One region of the Comamonas guangdongensis genome, then DNA from elsewhere that is predicted to be linked to it. Evidence: riboswitches for the same ligand, from Rfam matches in the RefSeq annotation. Region 1 holds a riboswitch; each other region holds the start of a gene.
What was found. A riboswitch is a leader RNA that binds a small molecule or an ion and turns the genes downstream of it on or off. The one in region 1 is predicted to bind glycine.
Positions count from the first base shown of each region.

Region 2: it holds a riboswitch for glycine, as region 1 does, so the genes downstream of both, AB6724_RS17885 (trimeric intracellular cation channel family protein) here and AB6724_RS00225 (D-amino acid dehydrogenase) in region 1, are expected to answer to the same signal.
Region 3: it holds a riboswitch for glycine, as region 1 does, so the genes downstream of both, gcvT (glycine cleavage system aminomethyltransferase GcvT) here and AB6724_RS00225 (D-amino acid dehydrogenase) in region 1, are expected to answer to the same signal.

Region 1 is NZ_JBFYGN010000001.1:57,603-61,940, forward strand. It holds gene AB6724_RS00225 (D-amino acid dehydrogenase) at 1-973, opposite strand, end outside; glycine riboswitch at 1,028-1,144, opposite strand; glycine riboswitch at 1,145-1,229, opposite strand; gene AB6724_RS00230 (amino acid permease) at 1,767-3,293, shown strand; gene dinB (DNA polymerase IV) at 3,477-4,338, shown strand, end outside.
Region 2 is NZ_JBFYGN010000025.1:11,568-15,905, forward strand. It holds gene mnmC (bifunctional tRNA (5-methylaminomethyl-2-thiouridine)(34)-methyltransferase MnmC2/FAD-dependent 5-carboxymethylaminomethyl-2-thiouridine(34) oxidoreductase MnmC1) at 24-1,991, opposite strand; gene AB6724_RS17885 (trimeric intracellular cation channel family protein) at 2,151-2,816, opposite strand; glycine riboswitch at 2,871-2,990, opposite strand; glycine riboswitch at 3,004-3,096, opposite strand; gene AB6724_RS17890 (oxidative damage protection protein) at 3,304-3,579, opposite strand; gene AB6724_RS17895 (sulfate ABC transporter substrate-binding protein) at 3,720-4,338, shown strand, end outside.
Region 3 is NZ_JBFYGN010000005.1:166,372-170,709, forward strand. It holds gene AB6724_RS06300 (MBL fold metallo-hydrolase) at 1-374, shown strand, start outside; gene AB6724_RS06305 (energy transducer TonB) at 405-917, shown strand; glycine riboswitch at 1,023-1,134, shown strand; glycine riboswitch at 1,153-1,261, shown strand; gene gcvT (glycine cleavage system aminomethyltransferase GcvT) at 1,341-2,477, shown strand; gene gcvH (glycine cleavage system protein GcvH) at 2,596-2,970, shown strand; gene AB6724_RS06320 (MolR family transcriptional regulator) at 3,016-3,567, shown strand; gene gcvP (aminomethyl-transferring glycine dehydrogenase) at 3,660-4,338, shown strand, end outside.

The DNA.
Region 1 (4,338 bases):
TGTTGTAGCCGTTGAATTCGGCCGTGCCCGCCACGCGGAAGCGATCGTCGCCGAGGCGGCTGGTGACCAGCTTGGTCTCGTCGTCGAGCAGGCTCACCATGGGGGCCGAGGCACGGCTGGTCTCGTCGAGCAGATTGACCGTGATGGAGTAGCCCTTGACCGGATAGATGTTGACGCTGTCACCGAGCTGGCTGGCCAGCGCGCGGCTGGCCGTGCCGGCGCAGACCACCATGGCGTCGAAGGTCAAGGCTTCGGTTTCCAGACCCTGGCGCACGGTCACGCTGGCCTGCTTGCCATTGCTGTTCACTGCCACGATCTCCTGACCGTAGCGGCATTGCACGCCCAGCCTTTCGCAGGCGCCGGCGAGGCCGCTGGTGAACTTGTGGATGTCGCCGGTGGAATCGCTCTCGGTGAAGTAGCCGCCATAGAAGGTTCCGGACAGCGTGGGCTCGATGGCCCGCATTTCCTGGGGCGTTACGGCGCGGCGCTCCAGCCCGCCCAGGGCGAGCAGCTGCGAGACCTTGCCTGCGTGCTCGAAGCCCGCCTGGTCACGGTAGATATGCAGAATGCCTTTCTTCTTCAGATCGAAGTCAATGCCTTCGGCATCTGCCCAGTCAAACAGATGTTCACGCGCCGCAATCGCCAGGCGCGCGGTTTCGACCGTGTTTTTCTCGTAGTGAGGAATGGCCGCGAGGAACTGGCAGAACCAGGAAATCTTGTGCCAGCTGGGCTTGGGATTGAGCAGCAGCGGAGCATCGCTCTTGAGCATCCACTTGAGGCCCTTGAGGACGGTGGACCAATGGGTCCAGACCTCGGCATTCGATGCCGAGAGCTGGCCGCCATTGGCAAATGAGGTTTCCATGGCGGCATAGCGCTGCTTCTCGAACAGGGTGATGGAAAATCCGCGCTTGGCCAGGGCATAGGCCGTGGTCACGCCCGTGATGCCGCCTCCGATAACGGCGATTGTCTTCATGATGATCAGCTCCAGATGCGTCAAAGGTGGAGTCCGTGCGCAATATGCGCAGCGGACGCCCCCTCTGTTCTGGACCTGAGAGATTCACGAGGCATCGCCGGGGCGATGATCGCTTGCTCCTTCGGTATGCCCGGCGGACGATGGCGCCGGACATTCTTCAGAGTGATGAAACAAGTGATGCCGATCCTTTTGCCTGAGAGTTTCCGGGGCGGTTGCTCCTTCGGCGCTGCGCTGCAGTCTCTCTCGGCATCACTGGGCTAAGGGCCCGAGGGCGAATGTAAGAAGAACGCCATGGCTTGGATATACGGGTTTTCTAGACTTACCGGGCAAAGTGCCGGCGTGGCCGTTTTTTGCGGATCGGCCAGTTTGACGGCGCCATGCGTCACGGTCCTGTTGGTTTGGGAGCTTGATTGCGGGATAGTGCTTGATTTTCAAGCGCAGGATGCCCTCAATTTAATAGCGATACCATCTGTCAAGTGGAGCTGAGCAGCCCCAGAATCCGTCATTGCATTGATGGTGCGTGCCATAGTCATTGAAGGATTTGGGCAAAATGACGGTTTTGCTCGTCAATTGGCTCAGCGGCCGCACCGCTTGGCTGTTGAAGCACCCGGCCGGGGTGGCTGCTGGTGCAGGTGGTTGCAGGACTGTGCGCCCAATCTTCTGTCTGTTGGCTTGATTCCTTTGTCCTCGTTGCAGCGATCAATGTGATCGCTTTTTTGCGTTGCGGCCTGCAATGCGCAAGAGATGGTCTGGTGACTTTGCCTGATGGGCGCAAACCCAGATCACAAGACCCATGTCTCCATCTCCCTCCAGCCAGCAGACCGCAGACGGCTGCAGCGACAGCGCGCCAGCGTCCGAGCCGCATCTGCACCGCGTGCTCAAGCAGCGCCACCTGAGCATGATCGCCATCGGCGGCGCCATCGGCACGGGCCTGTTTGTGGCCTCCGGCTCGGCCATTGCCCAGATCGGCCCGGGCGGCGCCGTGCTCACCTATCTGCTCATCGGCATCATGGTCTACTACATCATGACCAGCCTGGGCGAGCTGGCCGCCTTCATGCCGGTGGCCGGCTCTTTCTCTACCTATGCCTCGCGCTATGTGGATCGCGGCTTCGGCTTTGCGCTGGGCTGGAACTTCTGGTTCAGCTGGGCCGTGGTGGTGGCCGTGGACCTGGTGGCCTCGCAACTGGTCATGGCCTACTGGTTCCCCAATGTGCCCGGCATCCTCTGGAGCGGCCTGTTCCTGCTGCTGATGGTGGGGCTGAACGCGTTTTCCGCGCGCGGCTTTGCCGAGGCCGAGTACTGGTTCGCGCTGATCAAGGTGCTGGCCGTAGTGGCCTTTCTGATCACCGGCGTGCTGATTCTGTTCCGCATCATCAGCAACGGCCATGTCCCCGGTTTCGAGAACTGGACCACGGGCGATGCGCCCTTCGTCGGCAATTTCGCGACCTTTGTGGGCGTGGCCATGATCGTGGCCTATTCCTTCCAGGGCACGGAGCTGGTGGGCGTGGCGGCGGGCGAATCCGAGAATCCGCGCGAGAACGTGCCGCGTGCCATTCGCCAGGTGTTCTGGCGCATTCTGCTGTTCTATGTGCTGGCCATTGTCGTCATCGGCTTTCTGATTCCCTATACCGACCCGCAGCTGCTGCGCACCGATGTGGCCGATATTGCCGTGAGCCCGTTCACGCTGGTGTTCCAGCATGCGGGCCTGCTCTCGGCGGCCACGGTGATGAATGCGGTGATCCTGACCTCGGTGCTGTCGGCCGGCAACTCTGGCATGTATGCGGCCACGCGCATGCTCTACAACATGGCGACCGAGGGCAATGCACCGCGCATCTTCTCCCGTCTGACCCAGAACGGCGTGCCGCTGGTGGCCTTGATCGGCAGCACGCTGGTCGCCAGCCTGTGCCTGCTTTCCTCGCTCTACAGCCCGCAGGCCGTCTATATCTGGCTGTTGAATCTGGCCGGCATGACGGAGTTCATCGTCTGGCTGGGCATTGCCGTCAGCCACTACCGCTTCCGTCGTGGCTATGTCATGCATGGCCATGATGTGGGCCTGCTGCCTTACAAGGCCGGCGCCTTCCCCTTCGGACCCATTTTTGCCTTTGTGCTGTGTCTGGTGGTGACGCTGGGCCAGAACTATCAGGCCTTCCTGGAAGAGCGCATCGATTGGGGCGGCGTGGTTTCGACCTATCTGGGCATTCCGCTGTTCCTGCTGTTCTGGCTGGGCTACTGGCTGGTCAAGCGCAAGACCTGGGTCAGCTATGCCGATATGCGCTTTGACGAGCTCGAAGACATCAAGCAGGGCAAGGTTTCCTCCTGAGGCGCTTTTGGTCCTCCCCCGGGGGACAACAGCATTGCCGGGGGGCGTGCTGGCTGTTTCTCGGCGCATGTGTGCTTGTTTTAGGCATCAAGGCCGGTTCTTGCCAGCGCAGGCAAAATCGGCACTGTGAGCGATCTTTCCCCCAGCCCCGAGTCCAGGCCCAGGCGCATAGCGCATCTGGACATGGATGCGTTCTACGCCTCCGTGGAGCTGCTGCGCTACCCGCAGCTCAAGGGGCTGCCGGTGGTGATCGGCGGCGGGCGGCGCAGCTTTGACGAGGAGCTGCTGGCACGCCATGCGGGGCGGCCGCTGTCCGAGATCCCGGTCGCGGACTTTCCGCTGCTGCGCGATTACACGGGGCGGGGCGTGATCACCACGGCCACCTATGCGGCCCGGCAGTTTGGCGTGGGCTCGGCCATGGGCATGATGAAGGCCGCCAGGCTGTGCCCGCAGGCGATTCTTCTGCCCGTGGACTTTGGCGAGTACCGGCGCTTTTCCAAGGTCTTCAAGGAAGTGATCCTGTCCATTGCGCCGGTCATGGAGAACCGCGGCGTGGACGAGGTCTACATCGACTTCACCGACGTGCCCGGCGGCCAGCGCGAAGGCGGCCGCGTGCTGGCCCGGCTGATCCAGAAATCCATCTTCGACGCCACGGGACTGACCTGCTCGGTGGGCGTCGCACCCAACAAGCTGCTGGCCAAGATGGCCAGCGAGTTCAACAAACCCAACGGCATCTCCATCGTCCAGCCCGAGGATCTGCAGACGCAGATCTGGCCGCTGGCCTGCCGCAAGGTCAACGGCATAGGCCCCAAGGCCGACGCCAAGCTCAAAAGCCTGGGCATAGAAACCATAGGCCAACTGGCCGCGCAAAGCCTGCCGCAGCTGCTGCACTGGTTCGGCAAGTCCTACGGCCACTGGCTGCATGAATCGGCCTGGGGGCGGGACGAGCGCGCCGTGGTGACAGAGAGCGAGCCGGTGTCCATGAGCCGCGAGACCACCTTCGAGCGTGATCTGCATGCCGTGCGCGACAAGGCCGAGCTGGGTG
Region 2 (4,338 bases), on a different contig from region 1:
GCCCTTTTTCTTTGGGCGGTGGCCTAGGCCGCGGACCTGGTGCCGGACTGCTTCGCGGCCCTGGCATAGAGCCGCTGCGAGCCCAGCGCCTGGGCCAGCTTCGCATCCAGAGGCAGAGGCTCTGCGTGCAGGCGCGCGGCCAGCAGTTCCGCGCATAGCAGCGACAGCGTCAGCCCGCGCGAACCCAGGCCGGTGAGCACCCAGAGCCCGCGCGCATCCTGCGCGCCTCGGCCCACGGGGCCGGCGACGGGAATGCGGTCATAGGCCGCGCAGCGCAGGCGCGACCAGGTCGCAGGCAGGTCGGGCGCGTTGAAAAAGCCCTCGAGCGCCTCGGCACACCCGGGCAGCAGCGCGGCCAGCTTCTCGGCATTGCTGGCGTGGGCGGCCCGCTGGTCGGCGGCCGAGGGCGGAAGCTCGCTGACATCGCGCTCGAAGGTGGAGCCCATGATCCATTGGCGCGCACCGGACGCTACGGGAAAATCCGGCACCAGATTGCCGTGGCCGTTGACGGGGAAGGGCGGCATGGCGGCCCTGGTCCGGGCCGTGTGTCCGGCCACGCTGACCTGGCCGCGAATCGGCTGCAGCTCCCAGCCACCGGCCTCCAGGCCGCTGGCCGCCAGCAGCGCGGTGCTGGCCGGGCCCAGCGCGAGCACGACAAGATCGGCCTCGGCCAGTACCCGGCCCTCGGCATCCAGCGCCTGCCACGACGGGGCTGCGCCGCCGCCCTGCTGCAGCCTGGCTATCCGTGCCTGGCCCTGCCAGCTGATGCCCGGCGTGCGCAGCAAGGCCTTGACCAGTTGCGCGGGCCGTACCCAGCCGGCCTGCACATGCCAGACGGCCTGGCTGTCGCCCGGCAGGCGGGCCGCGGCCAGTTGATCGGGCTGGGCGGGGCGGCTCCATTGCTGGCCGGCGGACTCCGGGCTGAGCCACTCGGGCGGCAGATGCGCGGGCTGGCTCAGGTCATGTTCCAGCACGCCGCTGTGTGCCCAGTCCAAGCCGGGCTGCAGCTGCCGCGCCCGCTCGAGCTGCTGCAGGGTTTGCAGTGTAGTGCGCACGCCGCTGCGCGACAGGCGCGAGATCAGGCTGTCGTCGGGCGAGACATGGGGGCAGAACAGGCCCGCGGGCAGGCCGGAGGCCCCGGCCGCGGGCTCGGTCCCCGCATCCAGCACGCTGACCCGCCAGCCGCGCCGCGCGAGGCTGGCCGCCGCCGCAGCGCCCGCCAGGCCCGAGCCCAGTACCAGGCAGCGTCCGGGCCGCTCCACGGGGGCTGGCAGCCCGTCATCGCGGTGGCGCGGCTCCCAGCGCGGGTCGTAGCTGGCCTGCAGATTGTGGCGCTTGGGCGGTATGCCCGCGACCTTGTGCACCGCAAAGCCCAGCTTGCCCAGGCTCTCGCGCACCTCTGCGGCCACGGACCAGGTGGCCAGGCTCGTTCCCCGGCGGCAGTGGCGCGCCACGTTCTTGAGCAGCTCGGGGCTCCAGAGACCGGGGTTCCTGGAAGGGGAGAAGCCGTCGAGATACACGCTGTCCACCGTGAGCTGCTGCTTGCGCAGCATGGCCTCGGCATCGCCTATATACAGCGTGAGCAGCACCCGGCCCTCGTCAAACGAAAGCCGGTGGACACCGGGCAGCAGTCCCCACCACTGGGCGGCGAGCTGCTCGCCCAGCTCGTGCAGCAGCGGGTCGTCGGGCAGGCCGCGCCGCAGATCCTCGGCCGCGACCGGATAGGCCTCGACGGAGACAAAGTGCAGCAGGCGCGGGCGCCTGGGGTCGGCCTTCCAGGCGGCCCAGGTGACGAGGAAATTCAGGCCGAAGCCGAAGCCGGTTTCCAGAATGCGCCACTGGCCGGCATCGGCCCAGGCCGCGGGCAGCTTGCAGCCGGCCAGAAAAACCTGGCGCGCCTGGTCAAGGCCGCCCAGCTCGCTGTGATAGCGGTCGCCAAATCGGGTGCTATAGGGAGTGCCATCAGGCATCCATGTAATGGGTTCGGACATGGCAGGGGAAAACGCATCAACAGGGCGTGACGCTTAAAAACTGGCGCAGCGTAAAGGCCAGAGGCAGCGAGCAAGGGCCGTCCCGCAGCGAGGCTGTCGTCCCCTTCCCGCGAAGCGAGAGAGGGGGAAGGCGCGCAGCGCCACAGGGGGAGCATTATTTCACTCCCAGCGCTGCTGATAGGAAAACACGGGCAGCCGCCATTTGAAGCGTATGGCCGCCAGACGAAACGCCAAGCCGCCGGCAAAGCAGACAACGGTGCTGATATTGGAGCTTACGTCCAGGTGGCGCAGGCCCAGGAACATCAGGCAGACTGCCAGCGAGACGCTGGCATAGAGCTCGCGCCGGAACACCACGGGGACCTGGTTGCACAGCACGTCGCGCAGAATGCCGCCGCTGATACCGGTGATCATGCCGGCCATGATGACCACGATGGCGGGGTAGCCCAGCTCCAGCGCCACATTGCTGCCGATCAGCGAGAACGCGATCAGGCCCATGGCGTCGAGAAACAGAAAGACCTGCTTGAGCCGGTGCATATGGCGGGCGATCACCGTGGTCAGCAGGCCGAAGCTGATGACCAGGTACACATATTCGGGATGCTGGGTCCAGCCTATGGGGTAATGGCCCAGCACCATGTCGCGGATGGTGCCGCCGCCCAGGGCCGTGACGAATGCGATCACGACCACGCCGAAGATGTCCATATTGCGCCGGCCCGCGGCGAGCGCGCCGGACATGGCTTCGGCGGCGATGGCCACCAGATAGATGACCAGCATGACGGTGAAGCTGGAGGTCTGGAATGAGTCCAGCAGGGAAACGGAAGGAAGCATGACAGCCCTCGGGGAAAGACCGGCCATTCGTATCCGAAAGAGAATGTCCGGTGTGCCTCTCCCGCTGTCCTTTTACCTGAGAGTTGCGCATGAGCACCTTCGCGGTGGACATGCTTGCCCCTTCGGTGAGCCCTGCAGACTTGTGGTTGCGGGCTGCTCTCCAGTTGGCGATATCCGGGTCTTGTCCGACCCACCTGCGGTACTTATTGCCTGAGCGATTATGGGAGTTTGCGCCTTCGGCGGGAACCGTTGACAGGTTCCGCTCTCCCGCAGGATGGGCGCGATTCTAGCCAGTTCCAGAGACCGTATTCGGGTTAATACCTGTGCCGGCCTGGTTTGATGGGTCGTGCGGCAACCGGCTTTAGAGGCCGAGGGCGGGCCCGGCGCCGCCATCTGTCCCGCAGGCCGGCCCCTCGCTGGTGCAGCCGCCCGCAATAAAAAAGCCCCGGGCCAGCGCCACGGGGCTTTGTGTCCGAGTCAGACGAACTTACTCTGCGCTGGGAGGCACATAGCCGGCAGCCGCATCCGCGCCGCCGCCAAAGAAATGGTTTTCCATCTGGCGGACCAGATATTGACGGGCGCGGGCATCGGCCAGGTTCAGGCGGTTTTCATTGACCAGCATGGTCTGGTGCTTGAGCCAGTCGGCCCAGGCCTGCTTGCTCACGCTTTCATAGATGCGCTTGCCCAGCTCGCCAGGGTAGGGAGGGAAGTCCAGGCCTTCAGCGTCGATGCCAAGCTTGATGCAGTGAACAGTACGTGCCATGAAAAATGTCCTTGTTGTTGATTTCAGATGTTTAGGTAATAACAAACTGAAATCTTAGTAGTTTGAGTTTTAAGACTGCGGTTGAAGAATGCACAGCAACGGTGAAGCCCGTTATCCATTCACTCCAAGAACACAGTCACATGAAAAATCGTCGCCACTTTATCAAGTTTCCTCTGGCTGCCAGCCTGATTGCCGGCTTGACCCTGTCCGCTCTGCCCACATTGCCGGCCCTGGCCCAGGGCGGCGTGCAGTTGCTCAACGTCTCCTACGACCCGACGCGCGAGCTGTACGTGAACTACAACCAGGCGTTCGCCAAGCACTGGAAGGCGACCCAGGGCCAGGATGTGAGCATCAAGCAGTCGCATGGCGGCTCGGGCAAGCAGGCGCGCTCCATCATCGACGGCATCGAGGCCGATGTGGCGACGCTGGCCCTGGCCGGCGACATCGACGCCCTGGTCAAGAACGGCAGCGTCAAGCCCGACTGGCAAAAGCGCCTGCCGCACAACAGCGCGCCCTACAACTCCACCATTGTGTTTCTGGTGAAAAAAGGCAATCCCAAGAACATCAAGGACTGGGACGATCTGGTCAAGCCCGGCGTCCAGGTGATCACGCCCAACCCCAAGACCTCGGGCGGCGCGCGCTGGAACTATCTGGCAGCCTGGGAATTCGCCAAGCGCAAATATGGCGGCGAGGCCCAGGCCAAGGATTTCATCACCAAGCTCTACAAGAACGTGCCCGTGCTCGATACCGGCGCACGCG
Region 3 (4,338 bases), on a different contig from region 1:
GCTATTTCGACGGCTTTGCCAAGATAGGCCGGCACTTCGGCCCGTTTGAGCTCACGCTCATGGAAACCGGGGCCTACGATCCGCACTGGCCCTATGTCCACATGCATCCGGCCCAGACCCTGCAGGCCCACCAGGATCTCGGGGGGCGCTGGCTGCTGCCCATACACAACGGCACCTTCAGCCTGGCCATGCATGCCTGGTGGGACCCGTTCGAGCAGATCCTGGGCCTGAGCCGGAAACACGGCGTCGCGATCTCCACCCCCATGATGGGCGAGCGCCTGGACCTCGATGCCCCGCATACGGGAACGCCCTGGTGGCGGGCCTGCGCCGAGGCCGATGGCGCCAGGCAGGCCCTGATTCCCGCGCAATCCTGAGACCGGGAGCGGCATGGCCGAGAATGCCGCATGGAAATTTCGCGCCACTCACGCTGCCTCGCCCTCTGCACCTCCTTCCTGACGGCCCTGCTGCTCGGTGCCTGCGCCGGCGCCATCCCACCACAGGCGGTCGAGCCTACTCCAGAACCGCAGGCCGATTCAACACCGGCCTCCAGCGGCCAGGCCGAGGGCTGGCCGGCCTGGATCGCTGCCGACTGCATACCACCGGGCCAGCTGGAGCGAAGCCCGCGGGCGCAGCAGCGCGGAACACCGGTCATCCATGCCAACTGGTTTCCCCAGGGCCTGCAGATCCAGGTCGTGGTCAGGCTGGAAGTGACGCCCCAGGGAGAGCTGGGCCGCGTGGCCTATCTGCCCGCCGGCACCGATCCACGCATCATGGCGGCCATCACGCGCTCGCTCAAGCGCTGGAAGTTCGAACCCGGCATGCGCGACGGCAAGCCGGTCACGGCCTGCTTCGAGCAGCCCTACGCTCTGAGTTTTCCGCGCCAAGACATTCCCTCCTCGGCAGCTGGCAAGCAGTGAGCACGCCGGGCGCCGGATTGCGCGCAAGCAGTTGCCCGGCTCTGGCCTATCGAAAACCCCGAAACTGCGTATTGCGGTGATGCGGGGCCCGCGCCCACGGCTAGAATTCCCAGGTCAGGAGAGAGTGCCTGCCGCTTCGAGCGGCCATGCACCGCCGAAGGCGCAGACACCCCATCCCGGTGCCCAAACGCTCAGGCAAAAGGACTGGCAACCGCTGTCGCACCTTGGTGCTACGGCGTTCCTTGTTGGAGAGAGATGCCGGATGGCATCCACCGAAGGAGCAAACTGCCCGGCCTCAATGCGCGGCAGTGAATCTCTCAGGTAAAGCGGACAGCAGGGCAAGCCCGCCATTCGTGGCCCGGCCATTCATGGCCCTGCCATGCATGGCAACTCATTTTGGTTTGACCACCGGAGCGCTTGCCTGTGACTGCTGCCGACACCTCTTCCGCCCTGCGTACCACGCCGCTGTTTGCGCTGCACCAAAAGCTCGGCGCCCGCATGGTGCCGTTTGCCGGCTACTCCATGCCCGTGCAATATCCCCAGGGGCTGATGGCCGAGCATCTGCACACGCGCCAGGCCGCGGGCCTGTTCGACGTCTCCCATATGGGCCAGCTGCTGCTGCGCGGGCCCGATGCGGCCGCCGCCCTCGAGTCGCTGATGCCCGTGGACGTGATCGGCCTGGGTCTGCACAAGCAGCGCTACGGCCTGCTGCTCAACGACGAGGGCGGCATTCTCGACGATCTGATGTTCGTCAATCGCGGCGCGGATCTGTTCCTCATCGTCAACGGCGCCTGCAAAGAGGCCGATATCGCCCATATCCAAGGCCGCATCGGCAGCCGCTGCGAGCTTGTCCCCCTGCCCGATCGCGCGCTGCTGGCCCTGCAAGGCCCCCAGGCAGCCACCGCGCTGCAGCGGCTTATCCCCGGCATCGGTGCACTGGTCTTCATGACCGGCAATCATTGCGACTGGCAAGGTCATGCGCTCTACATCACGCGCAGCGGCTATACCGGCGAGGACGGCTTTGAAATCTCCCTGCCCGGCGATGCGGCTCAAGCGTTTGCCGAAGCCTTGCTGGCCCAGCCCGAAGTGGCCCCCGTGGGCCTGGGCGCGCGCAACTCGCTGCGCCTGGAGGCGGGGCTCTGTCTCTATGGCAATGACATCGACACCACGACAACGCCGGTCGAAGCGGCCCTGAACTGGGCCATGCAGAAGGTGCGCCGCCCCGGCGGCGAGCGCGCGGGCGGCTTTCCCGGCGCTGCCATCGTTTTCGAGCAGCTGCAGGAGCCGCAGCGACTCAAGCGCAAGCGCGTGGGCCTGATTGCGCTGGAGCGCATTCCCGTGCGCGAGCCCGCGGTGCTGGAGAACATGGACGGCCAGCATATAGGCCATATCACCAGCGGCCTGCTGAGCCCCACGCTCAACCAGCCCGTGGCCCTGGCCTATGTGGCGCCCGACTACGCGGCGCCGGAGACGCAGATTTTTGCCATGGTGCGCGGCAAGCCCGTGCCCATGAAGGTGACGGCCACCCCATTCGTGCCCACCAACTACTACCGGAGCTAGGCCCGTGGCCTCGCGCTTGAGCAGGCCAGTTCGCCAAACCAGGCCCCGAACGCCGCTACAGTGCGAGCTGGACCTTTCTCAAAACCCGATTCCCCTGAATCCCCATCCGGAGCTTTTCATGAGCATCAAATATTCCAAAGAACACGAATGGATCAACGCCGCTGATACCCAGGCAGCCATTGTCGGCATCACCGTCCACGCGCAGGACGCACTGGGCGACGTGGTGTTCGTGGACCTGCCCGCCGTGGGCGCGACCTTCAAGGCCGGCGACGTGGCCGGCGTGGTCGAGTCGGTCAAGGCCGCGGCCGATGTCTACATGCCCGTGACCGGCGAGATCGTGGCGGTCAACGAAGCCCTGCGTGCCGATCCGGCCCTGGCCAACAGCGATCCCCTGAACACCGGCTGGTTCTTCAAGGTCAAGATGAGCAATGCGAGCGAGCTTGAAGGCCTGATGGAAGAAACTGCCTACAACGACTTCGCCAAGGACAACTAATGGCACACGGCCTTCGCCCAGCGAAGGCCGTTTTTGCATACCATCATGAGCACCACCCTGTACTTCGACGATCCTGAAGAAGGCCTTGCTCGCAGCACCAGCCATCCGGCTTTTGTGCGAGTGGCGGCGCATGAGTTCTACTACGACTGCGGTGACGACTTCAGCCCCTTCGGCAGCGATGACGGCAATGACACCCTGGCCTCTCTGCAGGACTGGTACCAGGAGCAGGCCGGCGGCAGGTCCCCCAAAGTCATGGTTTTCCTGCGCCAGCATCTTAGCGACTGGGATCTGCCCGTTCCCGAGGACATGCTCGAGCGCGACGACGCTGCCAGAACCCAGTGGCTGGCCGACGACGACATGAACCACCGCTATCTGCAATCGGTATGCCGTGCCCATGTGGCGACGGCCTTTGGCCAGCTCAAGATCGCCGGAGCCATCGATGCCGATGTACGCAGGCAGGCCCGGCTGGCCCTGGCATGCCAGCAATGGCTCAACGCCGTGGCGCGCAGCAAACAGCCCGATTGGGAATACGCCGATCAGGAAAGCCAGCGCCTGGCCCTCATGCATGACGCGCTGGAGCAAGCCTGCGCACCTTGAAACACCGGCCATGTGCCGCCCCTGGCATATGGCCGCCACGCATGCCTCGCATGCGGTCCGTCAGTCACAGTATTTGAGAATAGGTCCCTCCCATGCTGATGTCGCCCCCCGCTCCCGTCGCCTCGCTTGAATCGCTGGAAAACAGCGGCGAGTTCATTCCCCGCCACATCGGCCCCGACGCCGACGATGCCGCCAAAATGCTGGCCGCCATCGGCCAGCCCTCGCTGGATGCGCTGATCGACAAGGTCGTGCCGGCCTCCATTGCGCGCGCCAGGCCCATGGACCTGCCCGCCCCGGTGACCGAAGCCGCCGCGCTGGCCGAGCTGAAGACGATTGCCAGCAAGAACCAGGTCCTGAAAAGCTTTCTCGGCCAAGGCTATTACGGCACGCTCACGCCCGGCGTGATCCTGCGCAATGTGCTGGAGAACCCGGCCTGGTACACGGCTTACACCCCCTACCAGGCCGAGATCTCCCAGGGCCGCATGGAAGCGCTGATCAACTTCCAGACCATGGTCTGCGACCTGACCGGCATGCCCATCGCCAATGCCTCCATGCTCGACGAGGCCACGGCCGCCGCCGAAGCCATGACCCTGGCCAGACGCTCGGTCAAATCCAAGAGCCACCGCATCGTGCTGACCGGCGATGTGCATCCGCAGACCATTGAAGTCATACAGACCCGTGCCAAGCCCCTGGCGCTCGAGGTGCTGGTGGTCAATAGCAAAGAGGAATGGGAGGCCGCACTGGCGGGCGACTTCTTTGCGGCCCTCATCC